Regions from separate parts of the Superficieibacter sp. BNK-5 genome, predicted to be linked through region 2. Evidence: predicted binding sites of a transcription regulator. Region 2 holds the regulator's gene; each other region holds the start of a gene.

Region 1 (7,205 bases), 910 kb from region 2:
GTATAAGAGGCACCCTTAACGGAGAGGGTTAAGCAAAATCATTACTTCGCGTCGGTCGCCGTGCCGTTGGCGTGCCAGTCAAAGACGCCGAATTCAAAACCTTTCAGGTCGCCTTTTTCATCCCAGGACAACGGCCCCATCACCGTCTCGACTTTATTCGCCTTCAGGTATTTAGCGATTTCTTCCGGCTCGTCAGACTGGTTCAGACCGGCCTGGAGAGATTGCAGCGCTGCGTAGGTGGTCCACACGAATGCGCCGCTCGGATCTTGTTTCTTCGCTTTGATCGCATCCACAATTGGTTTGTTCGCCGGAACCTGATCGTAGTTCTTCGGTTTGGTCACCAGCATGCCTTCGGCGGAGTCGCCGGCGATGTTAGACAGCGAGACGTTCGCTACCCCTTCCGGTCCCATAAACTGCGTTTTCAGACCCGCCGCGCGCGCCTGGCGCAGGATCTGACCCATTTCCGGGTGATAACCACCGTAGTAAACGAAATCGATGTTTTCTTTCTTCAGACGCGCCACCAGGGTGGAGAAATCTTTCTCGCCTGCGGTGATACCGTCGAAGAACACCACGTTCGCGTTGCCTTTCTTCAGGTTGTCCTGAACCGCACGGGCCAGACCTTCGCCGTACTGCTGTTTATCGTGAACAATCGCGATGCGCTGCGGCTTCACTTTCTCAAGGATATATTTCGCGGCAGTCGGCCCCTGATCGGAATCCAGACCGGTAGTACGGAGAATCAGCTTGTAACCACGGGCGGTCAGTTCCGGCGCGGTTGCCGCTGGGGTGATCATCAGAATACCTTCGTCTTCATAGATATCCGACGCGGGCTGAGTTGAGGATGAGCACAGGTGGCCGATAACATATTTAATGCCGTCGTTAACCACTTTGTTTGCTACCGCCACCGCCTGTTTCGGGTCGCAGGCATCGTCATATTTTACGATGGTCAGTTTGTTGCCTTTCACACCACCTTTGGCGTTGATATCGGCGACGGCTTGTTCAGCGCCGGTAAACTCCTGGTCGCCATACTGCGCTACCGGGCCTGACATTGCGCCGACCACGGCCACTTTAATGTCTTCAGCCAGCGCCATGTTGCTCAACGACAGCGCGATACATCCTGCCAGTAACGCTTTACCCTTCATTTTCATCCTGAGATTCCCCATTATTGCGGTTATTACGTGTGTTGTGATGTTGTTATGCGACACATTATTTTGATTGTAAGAGTGCCGATCGTGTCTTTTCAGCATTCTATGCTAAAACATACCCCATTTTTATGATTTTGGAATAGCTAATTTGTCGCAGTAATAAGAAGCGGCAGAAGGGGATCCCCGGCAAGCGCAGCGCTACCGGGGAAAAATGGCAGATTTAGCGCGTCAACGCGCGATAAATAATATCCAGCGCCTTGCGGAACTGCGCTTCCGGGATCGTCAGCGGGTAGAGAAAACGGATGACATTGCCGTAGACGCCACAACTCAGCAGCAGCAGTCCTTCGCCCAGCGCGGTTTCCAGCACCTGTCGGGTAAACTCTGGCGAAGGTTGGCCGGTCTGCGGATCGTTAAATTCAACCGCGACCATTGAGCCTTGCGCACGAACATCGGCAATGAATGCGCACTCTGAGCGGGCGTTATTAAGCACTTCCACCAGATGCGCCCCCAGTTCACGGGCGCGGGCGCACAACTGTTCTCCGTCAATCACATCCAGTACCGCATGCGCGGCGGCAATCGCCAGCGGATTCCCCGCATACGTTCCGCCCAGGCCGCCCGGCGCTGGCGCATCCATCACGTCAGCGCGCCCGGCCACGGCAGAGAGCGGCATGCCGCCCGCCAGACTTTTCGCCATGGTGATAAGATCCGCTTTTTGCGCGTAATGTTCCATCGCAAACAGTTTGCCGGTACGGGCAAAGCCGCTCTGAACCTCGTCGGCAATCAGCAAAATCCCGTGGGTGTCACACAATTCACGCAACGCCTGAATAAAGTCCGGCGGCGCGATGTTAAATCCGCCTTCACCCTGCACCGGCTCCAGAATAATAGCGGCCACTTGATCCGGCCCGATATCGGCTTTGAAAATACGTTCGAGACTTTTCAGCGCATCCGCCGTGCTGACGCCGTGCAGTTCGTTCGGGTAAAGCGCATGGAAGACGGAGCCAGGGAACGGGCCGAAGCCAATTTTGTAGGGCGCAACTTTGCCGGTCAGCGCAAGAGTCATAGAGGTACGGCCGTGGAAGCCGCCACCAAAAGCAATAATGCCCGGACGGCGGGTATAAGCGCGCGCTATTTTTACCGCATTTTCTACCGCCTCAGCGCCGGTGGTGAAGAACGCGGTTTTCGCCACGCCATCGATCGGCACCCGGGCGTTAATGCGCTCAGCCAGCGAAATATAGCTTTCGTAAGGAACGATTTGATAGGCGGTATGGGTGAACGCCTGAAGCTGTTTTTCAATGGCGGCCACCACGTCCGGATGGCGATGTCCGGTATTCAGCACGGCGATACCGGCTGCAAAATCAATAACTTCATGTCCTTCACTGTCCCACAGCGTCGCGTTTTCCGCCCGTTCGGCATAGAAGCCACACATGACGCCGATGCCGCGCGGTGTTGCCTGTAAACGCCGCTGATTGAGTGATTCATTACTCACGATAACCCCCTGCCACAAGAAGTCCGAAACCAATAGAGCGCACAGCTAATTGTTTGCCATAGCGTGAATTAACGCCAGTGAATGTAAGGAGTCAGACAGAGGAAAGGATTATGGTAGGGAGGCAGAAAACAAAAACCCCCGGACGTGTCCAGGGGTTATCGGGGTATGACGCGAATTACGCTTCGATAGCGGCGCGCAGTTTCTTCATCGCGTTCTTTTCGAGCTGACGCACACGTTCCGCAGAGACACCGTAACGATCGGCCAGTTCCTGTAGCGTGGACTTGTTATCGTCGTCCAGCCAGCGGGCGCGAATGATGGCCTGGCTACGCTCGTCGAGGCCCTGCATCGCATCGGTCAGCTTGTTCGCCGCCTGCTCTTCCCAGTTGTCGTCTTCAATGCCGTCGGCAAAGTTAGACGTTTTGTCCTGGAGGTAGAGCACCGGTGCCATTGGCTGACTATCGGACTCATCGTCGGAAGACATATCAAAGGTCATGTCCTGCGCCGCCATCCGCGATTCCATCTCACGCACGTCTTTACTGGTAACGCCCAGCTCACGCGCCACGATTTCCACTTCATCCTGGTTAAACCAGCCCAGACGCTGCTTGTTTTTACGCAGGTTAAAGAACAGTTTACGCTGTGCTTTAGTGGTGGCGACCTTCACGATACGCCAGTTACGCAGCACATATTCGTGAATTTCAGCTTTGATCCAGTGCACGGCAAAGGAGACCAGGCGCACGCCTACTTCAGGGTTAAAACGGCGCACGGCTTTCATCAGGCCGATGTTACCTTCCTGAATCAGATCAGCCTGCGGCAGACCATAGCCCGAGTAGTTACGAGCAATATGAACAACAAAGCGCAGGTGTGACAGGATCAGCGTCTTAGCTGCTTCCAGATCGCCCTGGTAATGCAGCTTTTCAGCGAGCGCCCGCTCTTCATCGGCCGTCAACATCGGCCATGCGTTCGCAGCCCGGATGTATGATTCCAGGTTACCAACAGGGGCTAAAGCTAAAGTTTGCATTTCTTTGGTCATTCAAATCCTCTCAATTTACAGCTTACCGGCAGCGGCTTGTTCTGGGGTACAGCAACAAACGTGCCAGTGCGTATGAGCAACGAGAATATCATCCACTCTTTTATCAGACCGTGATTTTATCCACAAGTTCAATGCAACTGTGTGAATAGATTACGCACAAAATGTGACAAATCATTGAAAGAGTCAGGCAAGGGAAGACGGGGATGGTTGACTACGCTTCCCCTGCACAGGGAATATTGCATTGCAGGGGAAGAGTATATCAGAAAATCATTAGTCAGGCGTAAAGTGACGTAAATGTTGCACCGTGGCCAGCCAGGCGGCCACCCAGCCAATCATCGAACACACCAGCAGCAGCAGCAGGCACTCATCAAAAGAGAGGCCGCTGAGCGAAAACTGGGTGCCGAACACTTTCGCCACTTCGGTCACCGCTGAAGATAAGCGCATGACTAAAATCTCTGAGAGGATCAACGACAGTAGCGCGCCGGAGAAACCCAGCACCGCCCCACCGTAGAGGAACGGGCGCAGAATGAAACCGTCCGTCGCACCGATCAGCTTTTGCACGTTAATGCTGTCACGGCGGGCAAAGATGCTCAGGCGCACGCTGTTACCGATGACCAGGAACACCGCGGCGATCATCAGTACGCCGATCATCGCCGATACCCGACCCACCAGCCCGGTGAGCGAGGCCAGACGCGCAAACCAGCTGTCGTCCATCCGCACTTCATCCACGCCCTGCACGCGGCTGACGCGGTCGCGCAGGGTATTAAGCGAGTCGGTGCTCTGGAAATCCAGTTTAGGGATCACTACCGCCACGGCAGGAAGCGGGTTCTCCTCCAGCATGTCCAGCGCGCCGCCAAAGCCTGACCAGTTACGGAACTCGCCCAGCGCTTCGTCACGCGACAGGTAGTTGACTTTATCGACGCCCTGCTCTGCCTGAAGCTGCCCCACCACGCGGGCTGCGGCATCGTCATCCAGCGCTTTGTCCAGATAGACAGTGATTTGCGGAGAAGGATAATACTGCGCCGCCGCTTCGCTGACGTTCTTGTACACCATATAGCAGACGCTCGGCAGCGTCAGGGAAATGGCGATCACCATCACGGTGAGGAAGGTCGCAAACGGCTTGCTTTTAAGATCCTGGACCGCGCCGTGCCAGGCATAACGCACCTGCTCGTTAAAGACGTTAGTCTTGCGGGAGGCAGCTTTTGGCGCAGGTTTACTGCGCTTTGGCGCACCGCGGTTACCGTCGCCGGACGCGCCCTTCGGCTTACGAAAGCGGTCGAATCGATTACCAAACTGCCTGATATGATTCACAGCGTCGCGTTTATTCACCGTGATGGCCTCCATGCAAATGACCGTCGCTGAGGGTCAGCATCGGATACGTTCGACGCGAAATCAGCCCGATATCGTGCGTCGCCATCAGTACCGTGACCCCAACGCGGTTAAACTCTTCAAACAGGCGTAAAATGCCTTCAGACAGCGCGTCATCCAGGTTACCGGTCGGTTCATCCGCCAGCAACACGGCGGGTTTATTCACCACCGCACGGGCGATACCCACGCGCTGCTGTTCACCACCGGAGAGCTGAATAGGAAAGTTTTTTGCCTTATCAAGCAGTCCGACTTTATCCAGCGCCGCTGAAACGCGACGACGAATATCATCGCCGCTGGCTCCCGCGATGATCAGCGGAATAGCCACGTTATCGAATACCGTGCGATCCATCAGCAAGTGGTGATCCTGGAAGATCATCCCGATTTGCCGGCGTAAAAACGGCACTTCGCGGTTTTTAAGCCGACTGATGTCGTGACCGCTGAAGTAAATTTTCCCGGCGCTGGGCCGCTCGATGCCACAGATCAGCTTAAGCAGCGTACTTTTCCCTGCGCCGGAATGCCCGGTCAGGAAGGCCATCTCGCCTTGTTGCAGGTGAAAAGTCACCCCCTGCAACGCTTGTCTCCCGCCGAGATAGGCTTTGCTGACGTGTTCAAAGCGAATCATTGTTAATCCTCTCGGGCAAAAAGTGCCTCAATAAAATCGCCCGCATTAAACGGACGCAAGTCCTCTATACGTTCGCCGACACCGATGTAACGGATCGGAATTTCGAACTGATCGGCGACGGAGAAGATCACCCCGCCTTTGGCCGTGCCGTCCAGTTTGGTCAATGTGATCCCGGTCAGCCCCACCGCCTCATGGAACAGTTTGGCCTGGCTTACCGCATTTTGCCCGGTGCTGGCGTCCAGCGTCAGCATGACTTCATGCGGCGCGTCGACATCCAGCTTTTTCATCACGCGGACAATTTTCTTTAACTCTTCCATCAGGTGCGCTTTGTTCTGCAAACGCCCGGCGGTATCGGCAATCAGTACGTCAATATGGCGCGCTTTCGCCGCCTGAATCGCATCGAAAATCACCGAGGCGGAATCGGCACCGGTATGCTGCGCGACTACCGGAATATTATTGCGCTGACCCCACACCTGAAGCTGCTCAACCGCGGCGGCACGGAAGGTATCGCCCGCGGCCAGCATCACCGATTTGCCCTGCTGCTCAAACTGGCGTGCCAGTTTGCCGATGGTGGTGGTTTTACCCACGCCGTTGACGCCAACCATCAAAATGACAAACGGGGTTTTGCCTTCAATATTAAGCGGTTCGTCCACTTTTGCGAGGATTTCACCCATTTCATCTTTTAACAGGCCATACAGCGCTTCGGCGTCGCGTAGCTGCTTGCGGCTCGCGCCTTCGGTCAGATTAGCGATGATTTTGCGGGTGGTTTCGACGCCCACATCGGCAATCAGCAACTGTTCTTCCAGCTCTTCAAACAGATCATCATCGATTTTCTTGCCGCGGAAAAGACTGATAAATCCGGAACCGAGATTTTCTTTGGTTTTCAGCAGGCTGCGTTTGAGACGCGCGAAGAAACCTTCTTTGGTCGGTTTCTCCTGCTCCTGAACCACCTCTTCCTGCGCCGCATCTTCCTCAACCGGCACCACGATCACGGCTTCTTCCGCCGCTTCGGCGGCCAGCGCATCCAGCTCTTCGTCGCTAATCGGGGCGTCTTCCGGCGCTGACGGTTCTTCTTCACTAACCCACTCTTCGGGTTCAACCGTGGCAGGCGTCAGTTCTTCCGCCAGCGGTAGTTCTTCATGTTCGACGACGGCAACCGGTTCGGGTTCCACGATCGGTTCAGGCTCGACAACCGGCTCAACCTCAATGACCACTTCAGGCTCGACAACCGGTTCAACCTCAACGATCGCTTCAGGTTCGACAACCGGCTCAGGCTCCGCAACCTCTTCCGGTGTGGTGCTTTCCGCGACCTGCTCCGTTACCTCAACGACTTCAGCAGCAAACGCGTCGGTTTCTGCTTCGCTGCGCGGCTCTGCTTCTGGCGCGGCCTCATCAGCAACGGGCAGTTGTTCATCGGGCTTTTGCTCCGCCTGTGCCGTTTGCTCGTCATCTTTTTGACCAAAGCCCAGCCAGGAAAAAAAGCCACGTTTTTTCTCTTTCGCCATTTGCGACCACACTCCCCGCTGTTAATTCAAAGCTCAGCCCCGGAACCATACC
Region 2 (7,205 bases):
ACATTCAGGATAGATCGGTTTTTAGTGCAAAAGAGAATGCAAATGTAAGCAAAAAAAGACCGGGATATCTCCCGGTCTCAGATTGCGGACAAACGTTATACCGCGGAATTATGCCTGGCGGCGCTTAAACATCCAGCCAATCAGCAGCAGTACAATCCAGCCGAAGCCGACGTACAGCGAAATACGCGTGTCCGGATGATAGCCAATCAGCGCGATGATAAAGACCAGGAAAATCAGCCCGACAACCGTCGTCACCACGCCGCCCGGCACCTTAAATTTCAGCGCTTTGGTCTCTTCCGGCGACAGGCGGCGGCGGAAAGCCACCTGCGACAGGAGGATCATTATCCACACCCACACCGTCGCGAAGGTTGCCAGCGAGGCGATCACCAGGAAGACGTTCTCCGGAATGATGTAGTTAAGATAAACCGCCAGCAGCAGCGCGAAGGTCATCACCACAACCGTCACCCACGGAATACCGCGGCGTGAGGTTTTGGCGAAAAACTTCGGCGCACTGCCCTGCTCTGCCATGCCGTGCAGCATACGCCCCACGCCGAAAACGTCGCTGTTGATAGCGGAAAGCGAGGCGGTCAGCACCACAAAGTTCAGGATACTGGCAGCAAAGGTGATCCCCATATGCTGAAACGTCAGGACAAATGGACTGCCGTCTGTGCCGACCTGGTTCCACGGGTAAATGGACATAATGACAAACAGCGTACCAACGTAGAACACCAGAATACGCATCGGTACAGAGTTGATGGCCCGCGGAATGGAGGTCTGCGGATCTTTCGCTTCGCCCGCGGTAATACCGATAATCTCGATACCGCCGTAAGCAAACATCACCATTTGCAACGACATCACCATCCCCAGCCAGCCATTGCTGAAAAAGCCGCCGTTGCTCCACAGGTTATGGATGCCGGTCGGTTGTCCGCCGTTGCCAATCCCCCAGACGATGATGCCGACGCCCGCCACGATCATAATAATAATGGTGGCGACCTTAAAGAAGGAAAACCAGAACTCCAGTTCGCCGAACACCTTCACGCTCATTAAGTTGACCGCGCAGATGATCATCACCACGCTAAGCACCCAAATCCAGTGCGGCACATCGGGGAACCAGACGCCCATATAGATACCGAACGCCGTGACGTCGGCAATGGCGACGATCAGGATTTCGAAGCAGTAGGTCCAGCCGGTGATATACCCCGCCAGCGGGCCGAGGTTATCCTGAGCGTAACGTGAAAACGAACTGGCAGAGGGGTTGTGGACCGACATCTCCCCCAATGCACGCATGATGATATACGCGGCGACGCCGCCAATAATATAGGCCAGCAGCACGCTGGGTCCTGCCATTTTTATAGCATCTGCCGAGCCATAAAAAAGGCCGGTGCCAATTGCCGACCCGAGTGCCATAAAGCGGATGTGACGGGTGCTCAGTCCCCGCTTCAGCTTGTTAGTACTTTCCATCGTTTCAAATGCCATTCAACACAAAAAATAAAAAACCACGGAACCCTAAGTACCGTGGTTAAACGAACCGCCGAGCAACGATTAATGTGCGCTGGAAGTTACCTGACGCCCCATGAGGCGATCGCAGATAACAGCCAGAACAATCATCACCACCGTTGGCATCAGCCACGCCAGCCCCTGCTCGGTAAGCGGTAAACGCTCAGTCCACGCAGGCAGGACATCTTTCAATGCCGAGGCTTTAATGCCGTCAATGATACCAAAAAGCAGGCTGATAAACATGGCGGGCGCAATCACGCGCGATGAATTATGCCACCATGGGCGGGTGAAGCTTAACACAACCAGTGCGATACACGGCGGATAGATCGCCGTTAACACCGGCACTGAAATCTGAATCAGCTGGTCCAGCCCCAGATTGGAGACCGCCATCGAGAACACGCCAAGGATAAAGACCAGCGAGCGATAGGAGAACGGCAGATACTGCGCAAAGAACTCAGCGCACGCACAGGTCAGGCCCACAGCCGTCACCAGACAGGCGAGGAAAATTAGCGCCGCCAGCATCAGGCTGCCTGCGCCGCCAAAGGTATGCTGAACATATGCATGCAGGATAGCTGCACCGTTAGCAGACTGGTCAACTAACGTAGCGCTATCGGAGCCGAGACGGAACAGCGCCAGGTACAGCAGCGTCAGCCCAATACCCGCCATCAGCCCCGCCCAGACCGTATAGCGAGTCAGCAGCCGCGCTTCGGTCACGCCGCGAGAACGAGCAGCGTTGACAATCACGATACCGAAGACCATTGCGCCCAGGGTATCCATCGTCAGATAGCCATTAACGAAGCCGTTAGAGAACGATCCCGTCTGATAAGCGTCAATCGCATGACTGATCGGGCCGGCAGGCCATACCAGCGCGGCGACTGAAAGCACCGTCAGGGCGAGAATTTTCATCGGCGCAAGGAAGTTACCCACCGTATCCAGCAGCTTGCCGGGATAGAGAGAGACCACGATCACCAGCGCAAAATAGACCAGGCTGTAAATGAAGGTTGGCATCGCCCCGTCACCCGTCAGTGGTGCAATCCCCACTTCAAAGGAAACCGTCGCGGTACGCGGGGTGGCAAACAGCGGCCCCACCGCCAGATAGCAGACCGTCGCCAGCAGGATGCCCGCACCTTTACCGATCGGCGTGCTGAGGCTATCAATCCCGCCGCCGACTTTCGCCAGCGAAATGACCGTCAGTACCGGCAGGCCGACCCCGGTAATTAAAAAGCCAATTGCCGCCGTCCAGACGTGCTCGCCCGCCTGTAAACCAACCATCGGAGGAAAAATGATATTGCCAGCGCCAACAAACAGCGCAAAGGTCATAAAGCCCAAAGCAATGATGTCGCGAGATCTTAACTGATGGGTCATAAATATTTACTGCCTGTGGATGTGGTGTTGTAAATGAATTGTTGCTTTCCATGCGGGACGATAGCGCAGCAATTGCATATATTTCCAGCGGGATATGCTCCCTGACTGACGTGATGAAGTATAGTTTTTCGATTTATCACGCAAAAGCAGTCGGTATGACAGCCTCTGGGGCGCAATTTAAACGCTTATAACGTTTTAAAGCAAGGTGGGATCGTAAAACCAGATGATTATGCTAATTCATAATATTCAACCAGCATGATGGACCAGTTATCAGAAAAACTGATGGCTGATCATTCGAACAAAAAAGCAGCAGGCGCGAGGAAATGGTATCCGTTTCGCTTGCCTGCAAAGTAAACAGACCAGCCTGGGCTGGTCTGCGGAAAGTTACTCTTACAAGCGCGATAAATACGCTAATTTCTGGCAATGAATCGTTCCGGAAGCAAAAAGCTAAATTGCGTTCCTTCTCCCGGCTTACTGGCGATATTCAGGCGGCTGTCATGATGATTTAAGGCATGTTTCACGATGGCCAGCCCCAGACCGCTACCGCCAGTCTGCCGTGAGCGGGCCTTATCGACACGATAAAAACGCTCGGTCAGACGCGGAATGTGTTCGGCAGCAATACCCGGTCCGTTATCGTCAATCGCAAACAGCGCGCCATGCGGATCGCGCTGCCAGTTGACCGAAATGGTGGTTCCGGCAGGCGTATGATTCACCGCGTTGTACACCAGATTAGAGATAGCGCTACGCAATTGTTCTTCATTGCCCAGCACTTTCAACGAATCATCCACGGTAAAGCGTAGCGTATGGCGATCGTGGCTGAGGGTTTGCGCCTCGCGCTCGATCACACGCAGCATCATCGGCACATCAATCTTTTCATTGAGGGCCAGCGCAGGTGCCGCTTCGATTCTCGAGAGGGTTAATAATTGTTTCACCAGTGATTCCATGCGCTGCGTCTGCTCGCGCATGGTATGCAGCGCTTTATCACGCGGTGCTCCCTCCAGCGTTTGCTCCTGCATCATCTCCAGATAACCCTGTAATACGGTCAACGGCGTGCGCAGCTCATGACTGACGTTGGCAAAGAAATTGCGTCTTGCGCCTTCAAGCTGGTGCATTTGCGTGGTATCGCGCGCCACCATCAGCCGCTGGTTTTCACTGTATGGCATCACGCGAAATTCAAGATGACGGCCATTATTGAGGACCAGATTTAATGGCCGACTAAAATCGCGATGCTTCAGATAGAGCGTAAATTCGGGATAACGCAGCAGGTTAAGAATATTTTGTCCGTTATCGTCCGGCCAGCGCAGCCCCAGTACCTGTTGCGCCAGGCCGTTACACCAGAAAATCGTGCCTTCTTCGGTCGTCAGCACTACCGCATCCGGCAGCGATTCTGCGCCGCTGCGAAAACGCTTGATCAGGTTGCCCAGCTCACGCCGACGCTTTTTATTGCGTAGCTGCATCTGATGCAGCCCGTAAAGCAGAGGTTCCCAGCTACCGCGCCCCGGCGGCGGCGTCATGCTGCGATCGACCCACAGCCACCAGGAAAGACGCAGCAAATTCAGGAAATGCCAGACCAGAAGCCCGGTCACCGCCGCCAGCAAAAACCACGGCAGATAGCCGAAAAATGCCCCCAGTATCAGCGCAGGCAGACAACAGATAATCAGTTCAAAAACCAGCGTTTTCCATGACAGACGTTCCAGCACGCGTCACACTCCTGTCAGATATCAGAAACGGGTCGAAAAACGATAACCCGTGCCGCGAACGGTTTGAACCATGCGATCGTGCCCGCTCTGCTCCAGCGCTTTGCGCAAGCGGCGGATATGGACATCCACCGTTCTGTCTTCAACATACACGTTTGTTCCCCAGACATGATTCAACAGTTGTTCACGGCTGTAAACACGTTCGGGATGGGTCATAAAGAAATGCAGGAGCTTAAATTCAGTCGGCCCCATGTCGAGCGGGCTTTCACCCGTCATAACCCGGTGCGAGGAGGGATCGAGACTCAATCCCTGCATTTCAATGACCTCGTCAACGGCCATCGGGGAAATACGGCGCATCACCGCTTTGATACGCGCCACCAGCTCTTTTGGCGAGAACGGCTTGGTGATGTAATCATCCGCCCCGGTTTCCAGTCCGCGAACGCGATCTTCTTCTTCACCGCGTGCGGTGAGCATCACCACCGGGATTTCGCGCGTCAGTGCTTCACGCTTGATATGTTTAATAAACTGAATGCCGGAACCACCGGGAAGCATCCAGTCCAGCAGGATCAGGTCTGGCCAGGGTTCATTGAGCTGATTTACCGCGCTGTCATAATCTTCCGCTTCTACAGGCTGAAAGCCATTTTGCTCGAGAACAAAGCAAACCATCTCACGAATTGGAGCTTCATCTTCTACGACCAGAATACGTCTCGCCATTTTTTACCCTGTTTATCATCATTATGGATAGCGACGTCATTATGCGTCAGATTTATGACAGATTTATGAAAAAGATGACCATGTGACGATTGCGTAAACGCGATGTGACAGTCGGCTTCGCCCCACCTGCTTCAGGGGGTATAATCCGCTATACGCTTTTTTGCCACGGAACCGACATGCGCATCATTCATACCTCAGACTGGCATCTCGGCCAGAATTTCTACAGTAAAAGCCGTGCCGCTGAGCATAGCGCTTTTCTTGACTGGCTGCTGGAGACCGCTCAAACGCAGCAGGTTGATGTCATTATTGTGGCAGGCGATATTTTTGATACCGGGTCGCCGCCGAGCTATGCCCGCGAGTTATATTATCGCTTCGTGGTCGATTTACAGCAGACCGGCTGTCATCTGGTGGTGCTGGCGGGAAACCATGATTCGGTGGCCACGCTTAACGAATCCCGCGACATTCTGGCGTTTCTCAAAACGACCGTCATTGCCAGCGCAGGCGATAAACCGCACCTTCTGTTAAAGCGCGACGGCACGCCGGGCGCGGTGTTTTGCCCGGTGCCGTTTTTGCGTCCGCGCGACATGGTGATTAGCCAGGCAGGTCAATCCGGCAGCCAGAAGCAGCAACGTCTGCTGACGGCCATCACAGATTATTATCAGCAGCAGTATCAGGACGCCTGCGAGCTGCGGGGTGAGCAGCCATTACCGATTATCGCCAGCGGACACCTGACGACCGTCGGAGCCAGCAAAAGCGATGCCGTGCGCGACATTTATATCGGCACGCTGGACGCCTTCCCGGCGCAAAATTTTCCGCCCGTCGATTACCTCGCGTTGGGCCACATCCACCGCGCGCAAAAAATTAACGGCAGCGAGCACATTCGCTACTGCGGTTCGCCCATTTCACTGAGCTTTGATGAGACGGGAAAAAATAAAAGCGTCAACCTGGTCACCTTTGCGGAGGGCAAACTCGCTGAAGTGACACCGCTTGAGGTTCCCGTCATGCAGCCGCTGGCTGTGATCAAAGGCGATTTTGCCAGTATCAGCGAGCAGCTTATACAGTGGCGTGATGCGCCCGCGACGCCGAAGGTCTGGCTGGATATCGAAATCACCAGCGGGGAATACCTGCATGATATTCAGCGACGTATTCAGGCCCTGACCGAGGGTTTACCGGTTGAGGTGCTTTTAGTCAGACGCAGCCGCGAGCACCGCCAGCGTATTCTGGAAGGTGAATTGCGCGAAACGCTCAGCGAATTGAGTGTTGAAGACGTGTTTGAGCGCCGACTGACGCAGGAAGATCTCGATGAGGCACAGCAAAAGCGGCTGTTTACCCTTTTCGGTCAAACGCTGGAAACCCTGTCCGGGGAGGATGAAGCATGAAAATTGTCAGTCTGCGCCTGAAAAACCTGAACTCACTGAAAGGCGAGTGGAAAATTGACTTCGCTGCAGAACCGTTTGCCAGCAACGGCCTGTTCGCCATCACCGGCGCGACGGGGGCAGGTAAAACGACGCTGCTGGATGCGATCTGCCTGGCGCTGTATCACCAGACGCCGCGCCTTAGCACGCTGTCGCAATCGCAAAATGATCTTATGACCCGCGACACCGCCGACTGTCTGGCCGAGGTCGAATTTGAGGTTAAAGGCGAAGCCTATCGCGCTTTCTGGAGCCAGAACCGCGCGCGCAATCAGCCAGATGGTAATTTGCAGGCTCCGAGGGTAGAGCTGGCGCGTTGTGCCGATGGCAAAATCCTTGCCGATAAAGTGAAAGATAAGCTGGAACTGACCGCCACATTGACCGGGCTGGATTACGAGCGTTTTACCCGCTCAATGCTGCTTTCTCAGGGTCAGTTCGCGGCCTTTTTGAATGCCAAACCCGGCGAGCGTGCGGAGTTGCTGGAAGAACTGACCGGCACCGAGATTTACGGTCACATCTC
Region 3 (7,205 bases), 1.9 Mb from region 2:
GATCCGGCGATTGTGTTTGACGATATTGTTACCAACGAGCAGATCCAGAAGCGTGCGGACGGTATTTCCAGCTATTACGATGAGTTGATCGAGATGACCAGCTACTGGCATCTGCTGGGGGAAGGCACTCACCAGGTGAATGGTAAAACCGTTACGGTTAATCTGCATGAACTGAAGAAAAAACTCTATTTGTGCCTGATGAGCGTGAACGCGCTGGAAGCCATCCGTTTCTACGTCAGCTTCGCCTGTTCTTTCGCCTTCGCCGAGCGTGAACTGATGGAAGGCAACGCCAAAATCATCCGTTTAATCGCCCGCGACGAAGCGCTGCACCTGACCGGTACTCAGCATATGCTGAACCTGCTGCGCTCCGGTAGCGACGATCCGGAAATGGCGGTGATTGCTGAAGAGTGCAAACAGGAATGCTATGACCTGTTCGTACAGGCGGCGTTGCAGGAGAAAGATTGGGCAGGCTATCTGTTCCGTGACGGCTCCATGATTGGCCTGAATAAAGACATTCTGTGCCAGTACATTGAGTACATCACCAATATCCGCATGCAGGCCGTGGGTCTGGATTTGCCGTTCCAGACCCGCTCGAACCCAATCCCGTGGATCAATACCTGGCTGGTGTCCGATAACGTACAGGTTGCACCGCAGGAAGTGGAAGTCAGCTCTTACCTGGTCGGTCAGATTGACTCTGAAGTCAATACCGACGACCTGAGCGATTTCCAGCTCTGATGAGTCGGGTGACGCTCTGCCTCACTGGCACACATTTGCTGTGCCAGGATGAACACCCGTCGCTGCTGGCCGCGCTGGAATTTCATCAGGTGACGGTGGAATATCAGTGTCGTGAAGGGTATTGCGGCTCCTGTCGCACCCGGCTGGTGGCAGGTCAGGTAGAATGGCTGACGCAACCGCTGGCGTTCATTCAGCCCGGTGAAATTTTGCCCTGCTGTTGCAGGGCAAAAGGGGATATTGAAATCGAGATCTGAGTGACTAATGCAGTTCTTTGGTGGAAACCAGTTTGACGTTGCCGCGCATTTTCATCTGCACGATATACAGCGCGCCAGCAAGCACTACCACCACCGCCCCTACCAGATAAATCGCTCTGTACCCTATTCCCTCGACCATTAAGCCCATGATGAAGGCACCAATCGCCAGACCAGCATCCATCGCGTTAAAAAACAGCGAGTTGGCAACACCGATTTTATGCGGTTCGACCGAGCTAATAATTTGCGTCTGGAATACCGGCGTCACCGAACCATAGCCAATACCAATCAGCGCACCGGCCAGGATCATGGTCACGCTACCGTGGGTATAGCCCAGCACCACCAGCCCGACAGTAAAGGCCAGCAGGCAGGGATACACCACATACTTCGGCCCTTTTTTGTCGCAGACATTGCCCGTGAAAGTACGGCATATCATCAGGAACACGGCGTAACAGAGCAGGAAGTTACTGGCCGCCGCCATTAAATCCAGCTCGCGGGCGTAAAGCGATAGAAAAGCAGATACTCCCGCATAGGCAAAGGTCATAAAGAAAGTGACCAGCGCGAACGGTAACGCGGCGCGGTCGAACATCGCGGCGAAGCCCAGCTTCGGTGCCGAGCCATCCGCATGGCGGATTACCGGCGGAACGGCAACGATAAAGGAGAGCAGGATCCCCAGCACCGCCACAGCGGTACAGAGCCAGAAGGCGGGAATATACAGCGCGTGCCGCGCCATATTAAGCCCCACCCACGGCCCTACCACCATGGCCAGGCCCATGGCTAAAGAGAAAAAACTGATGCCCTCTCCACGTCGGGAGGCCGGTATCAACCGCGCGGAAATCGTTCCTTTCACTGTCGTAATCACCCCAAAGGCGACACCATGAAGCACGCGAATTAACAGCAAGACTTCAATCGAATGACAGAAAGGATATAGCGCAGTGATGACCAAAAAAGCCAGAGAAGAAAGCACCAGAACCGTTTTATTCGAATATTTACCCACCCACTGCCCGGCAAAAGGCCGGATAATAATTGCCGCGCCGAGGAAGAACGTCACCAGAAGTCCGGCTTTATCGGCGGTGGCGTGCAAATTATCGGCGATATAAATAGGCAGTAAGGTCAGGAGCACATAAAACACAAAAAATATAATAAAGCTGATAATGGTTATGGCCCAAAAATCCTTTGTCCAGAGCTTTTCTTTCATAGAAAATAAACCTGTTCAGACGGCGCGCAGGTCTGCAATGTCCTGAAAATAGTTCACTGGAATACATTCACCAGACTTATAAATACTGTGCGTCATTTTGTGAGTTAATCGACAGAAAAAGTATAAGTTTACGCGCAGGATTAGTAAAATTAATCGTTTTAATGATATTAATTAGAAAACACTTATGACCATTATTCAAATGAATGCTCTTCTGGCGGTGCTGGAATACGGCGGCTTTACGGAAGCGGGCAAACGCCTGTATATGAGCCAGTCCGCCGTGAGTCAGGCAATTTTTGCCATTGAGGAAGAACTTGGTATCAAGATCCTGATCCGCGAGCGGCGCAAAGCGCTACACCTCACGGCGGCCGGCGAACGGATTGTGGCGCGGGTACGCGCTATCATGCATGAGGTGAACGCCATCCGCGAAATCGCCGAGCAGGAGAAACATACTCCCGCCCGGCAAATCCGCATTGGCTGCTTTCCCAGCGTCTGCGCCTGTATTTTGCCGCGTATCGTGCGCTATTTTGAAACCCACCATCCGCATATTAAAATTATTCCCTATGAAGCCAACAGCGCGGAAATAATAGATTCGCTGCAAAAAGAAGATATCGATGCTGGCTTTGTCCATTTTCCAATAAATGGCATGTATTCTGTCCCGGTCTATACCGATAAATTTTGCGTGGTAGTGCCTGAACAGCATCCTTTTGCGCAGCGTAACAGCGTCTCTCTTGAGGCGTTATTTAACGAACCGCTGATTATTAGCAAAGGGCGCTATGAATTAAGTATTATGAGTTTGTTTAAAGAGCATAACATCACGCCCAGGATTAAATATGAATTTAATCATCCGGCAACAGCCATCAGTTTTATTCGTCAGGGTCTGGGAATCGCCCTGTTACCTGAGCTGACGCTGGAAAGCGTGGAGCATAATCTCTGCTCTGTACCGCTGGAGCCGACCTTTTACCGCACTATTTCGCTGGTCAGTAAAGAAGAACCCATCAGCGGTAGCCCGCTCGCGTTGCTCAATGCCTGCCTGCAACATTCCATTAATGTGAAGTAGTCGGGCGGCATTGCGCCGCCCGACCAGGCTTAACGTCGCTTCTGCGCAAGCGCGGCATGATGACGCTTCTCGCCGATCATCACCACAATCAGCAGGAGCACGGCCAGCACGCTGCCGCCAATCATCACAATAAATCCGCCGTCCCAGCCAAAGAAATCGACGGTATAACCGACAATCGCACTGGCTGCTACCGATCCGCCGAGATAACCAAACAGCCCGGTAAAGCCCGCCGCCGTACCCGCTGCTTTTTTCGGTGCCAGCTCCAGGGCGTGCAGGCCAATCAACATCACCGGCCCGTAAATCAAAAAGCCGATGGTAATCATGCAGATCATATCGACCGTCGTGTTGCCCGGCGGGTTAAGCCAGTAGACCACGGTGGCAATGGTCACCAGCGTCATAAAGAAGACGCCGGTCGCACCACGATTGCCGCGGAAGACTTTGTCCGACATCCAGCCGCACAGCAGCGTACCGGGGATCCCGGCATACTCATATAAGAAGTATGCCCAGGAGGATTTATCCAGCGCAAAATGCTTCACTTCTTTCAGATAGGTCGGTGACCAGTCGAGAATGCCGTAGCGCAACAGGTAAACAAATACGTTAGCAATCGCGATATACCACAACAGTTTGTTGGGCAGCACGTACTGCATAAAGATTTGCTTCGCGGTCAGCTCCTCTTCCGCTTTTTCGTTGTAGTCGTCCGGATAGTCGTTTTTGTATTCCTCAATAGGCGGCAAGCCGCATGACTGCGGGGTATCGCGCATCAGGGAAAAGGCAATCACTGCCACCACAATCGCGGCAAACGCCGGCATATAGAGCGCCGCTTTCCAGTCGTTAAACCACGCCATCCCCATCAGAAATAGCAGCGGAGGGATACCGCCACCGACGTTATGCGCGCAGTTCCAGACCGAGACGATCCCGCCACGCTCTTTTTGCGACCACCAGTGAACCATCGTGCGTCCGCACGGCGGCCAGCCCATGCCCTGAAACCAGCCGCAGATAAACAGCAGCACAAACATGATGGCGATGCTGGAGGTGGCCCAGGGCACAAAGCCCATAAACAGCATCACCGCCGCCAGAATCAGGCCCGCCGGGAGGAAAACCCGCGGGTTCGACCGGTCAGAAACCGAACCCATAATAAATTTGGAGAAGCCGTAAGCGATGGAAATCCCCGACAGCGCAAAACCCAGGTCGCCGCGTGAAAATCCCTGCTCGACCAGATATGGCATAGCGAGGGCAAAGTTTTTCCGCACCAGATAATAGGCGGCATAACCGAAGAAGATCCCCAGGAAAATTTGCCAGCGCAGTCGACGATACGCCGGGTCAATTTCCGCCTCCGGCAGGCGCGCCCGATGAGGAGCAGGTTTAAAAATACTCAGCATAATAGCCTCCGTGGCCATGTCATATTCAGAGGTAAAAAGCAGAAGGTCTGCTTCAGGTGTGTTCAGCAAGTTAAAAAATGGGAAACCACACGCTGAAGTAAAGCACAGATTGTTACATTTTTATAACAAATGTTCAGAAAGGCGCATGGCGTCACATTTCATCTTCGTAAAATGCGCGAATGTGCTCGAAATCAAACATTCCCTGCGTTTTATATGGCTAAATGTTAATAAACGAACAGTAAGGGGAACACGATGAAGGCACCGTTAGCGCAGGAAAGTGATGTGATTGTCATTGGTGGCGGAGCCACGGGTGCCGGTATCGCGCGCGACTGCGCCCTGCGCGGGCTGCGGGTTACGCTTGTGGAACGTCATGATATCGCGACGGGTGCCACGGGGCGCAATCATGGATTGCTGCACAGCGGGGCACGTTATGCGGTGACCGATGGCGAATCGGCGCGCGAATGCATCAGTGAAAATCAGATCCTCAAACGCATCGCCCGCCACTGCGTTGAACCTACCGATGGCCTGTTTATTACCCTGCCGGAGGATGAGTTGTCATTTCAGGCAACCTTTGTCAGCGCCTGCGCAACTGCCGGCATTCGCGCGGAGATTATCGACCCAGCCCTGGCCCGGCGGATTGAACCCGCGGTTAACCCACACTTAACAGGCGCAGTCAGAGTGCCGGACGGCACCCTCGATCCCTTCCGCCTGACCGCCGCCAATATGCTGGATGCCCGCGAGCACGGTGCCACCATTCTTACCGCCCACGAAGTCACCGGGCTGGTGCGCAACGGCGCAACGGTGTGCGGCGTGCATGTCATTAACCATCTGACCGGCGAAGCGCAGACGCTTCATGCCCCGGTGGTGGTCAACGCGGCAGGGATTTGGGGCCAGCGCATCGCGGAGTATGCCGACCTGAGCATTCGCATGTTTCCGGCCAAAGGATCGCTGCTGATCCTCGATCATCGTATTAATCAGCACGTGATCAACCGCTGCCGCAAACCCTCCGACGCCGATATTCTGGTTCCTGGCGATACCATTTCGCTGATTGGCACCACCTCCCTGCATATTGATTACGCTGAGATTGACCAGAATCGGGTGACGGCAGAGGAAGTGGATATTCTGCTGCGCGAGGGGGAAAAGCTGTCGCCGATTATGGCGCAGACCCGTATTTTACGCGCCTATGCCGGGGTGCGTCCGCTGGTCGCCAGCGATGACGATCCGAGCGGGCGTAACGTCAGCCGGGGCATTGTTCTCTTCGATCACGCCAGCCGCGACGGCATGGAAGGCTTTATTACGATCACCGGCGGCAAACTGATGACCTACCGGCTGATGGCGGAATGGGCAACCGACGCCGTGTGCCGCAAGCTGGGAAATCACCAGCCCTGCACCACCGCCAGCACGCCGCTGCCCGGATCGCAGGGGCCGGTGGAACACACGCTGCAACGCATGATCTCCCTTCCTGCACCGCTGCGCGGCTCAGCGGTGTACCGTCACGGCGACCGCACGCCTTCCTGGCTGGGCGAAGGCCGCCTGCACCGCAGCCTGGTGTGCGAATGTGAAGCTGTGACCGCCGGGGAAGTCCAGTATGCGGTGGAAAATCTGGCGGTCAACAGCCTGCTCGATCTGCGCCGTCGCACCCGCGTCGGCATGGGCACCTGCCAGGGCGAACTGTGCGCCTGCCGCGCCGCGGGGCTGCTCCAGCGGTTTAACGTCACCACGTCAGCCCAGTCATTGCGCCAGCTTTCCGACTTTCTTAACGAACGCTGGAAAGGCGTCCAGCCCGTCGCGTGGGGCGATGCGCTGCGCGAAAGTGAATTCACGCGCTGGGTTTATCAGGGCCTGTGCGGGCTTGAGAAGGAGCAAAAACATGAGATTTGATGCGGTGATTATCGGCGGCGGTCTGGCGGGCCTGTTGTGCGGGCTGCGATTACAGAACGCAGGTCTGCGCTGCGCGATTGTCAGCCGGGGGCAAAGCGCCCTCGCCTTCTCCTCCGGATCGCTCGATCTGTTAAGCGTCCTGCCGGATGGCACGCCAGTGACTGACATTCGCACGGGGCTGGAGAGGATCGGCACGATGGCCCCCGACCATCCATATTCGCTGCTGGGGGTGGAAACGGTGCTTACACTGGCCCAACAAACGCAGCACCTGCTGGCGGAATGCGGGGCGTTAATGCAGGGAAATCTCAGCCGCAATCACTCCCGCGTGACGCCGCTCGGCACACTGCGCAGCGCCTGGCTTAGCCCGCAAGAGGTTCCTGTTGCGCCGCTGCCTGTCCGGCGAATTTGCGTGACAGGCATTAGCGGCATGATGGATTTCCAGCCCCATCTGGCAGCCGCCTCGCTGCGCGAATACGGGTCAGAGGTGGAGGTCGCCGAAATCGACCTGCCCGAACTGGATGTGCTGCGCGACAATCCCACGGAATTTCGCGCCGTCACTATCGCCCGCGTGCTGGACGATGAAGCGCACTGGCCGCAGCTTTATCAGGCCCTCCTGCCGCTGGCGCTGCGCTGCGACGCGCTATTGATGCCCGCCTGCTTTGGCCTGGAAGATCATCGCCTTTGCGAGTGGTTAAACCAACGGC

The links. The regulator PhoB, encoded in region 2, activates phosphate uptake and scavenging genes when phosphate is short. The targets are predictions, from matches to a motif close to CTGTCATAAAACTGNCNNAT.
Region 1: rpoH (RNA polymerase sigma factor RpoH) is a predicted target of PhoB. The motif match lies at 3,820-3,839, and genes of this name have one in related genera.
Region 3: glpT (glycerol-3-phosphate transporter) is a predicted target of PhoB. The motif match lies at 4,730-4,749, and genes of this name have one in related genera.

Annotation. Positions count from the first base shown of each region.
Region 1 covers NZ_CP179893.1:1,698,452-1,705,656, reverse strand. Annotated here, with positions in the region: gene livJ (branched chain amino acid ABC transporter substrate-binding protein LivJ) at 42-1,145, opposite strand; gene ACMGGS_RS08165 (4-aminobutyrate--2-oxoglutarate transaminase) at 1,363-2,628, opposite strand; gene rpoH (RNA polymerase sigma factor RpoH) at 2,804-3,658, opposite strand; gene ftsX (permease-like cell division protein FtsX) at 3,929-4,987, opposite strand; gene ftsE (cell division ATP-binding protein FtsE) at 4,980-5,648, opposite strand; gene ftsY (signal recognition particle-docking protein FtsY) at 5,651-7,153, opposite strand.
Region 2 covers NZ_CP179893.1:2,607,271-2,614,475, reverse strand. Annotated here, with positions in the region: gene proY (proline-specific permease ProY) at 109-1,461, opposite strand; gene brnQ (branched-chain amino acid transporter carrier protein BrnQ) at 1,543-2,862, opposite strand; gene phoR (phosphate regulon sensor histidine kinase PhoR) at 3,273-4,562, opposite strand; gene phoB (phosphate response regulator transcription factor PhoB) at 4,584-5,273, opposite strand; gene sbcD (exonuclease subunit SbcD) at 5,450-6,652, shown strand; gene sbcC (exonuclease subunit SbcC) at 6,649-7,205, shown strand, end outside.
Region 3 covers NZ_CP179893.1:4,546,237-4,553,441, forward strand. Annotated here, with positions in the region: gene nrdB (class Ia ribonucleoside-diphosphate reductase subunit beta) at 1-735, shown strand, start outside; gene yfaE (class I ribonucleotide reductase maintenance protein YfaE) at 735-989, shown strand; gene ACMGGS_RS21770 (MFS transporter) at 994-2,184, opposite strand; gene ACMGGS_RS21775 (LysR family transcriptional regulator) at 2,369-3,241, shown strand; gene glpT (glycerol-3-phosphate transporter) at 3,271-4,620, opposite strand; gene glpA (anaerobic glycerol-3-phosphate dehydrogenase subunit A) at 4,873-6,501, shown strand; gene glpB (glycerol-3-phosphate dehydrogenase subunit GlpB) at 6,491-7,205, shown strand, end outside.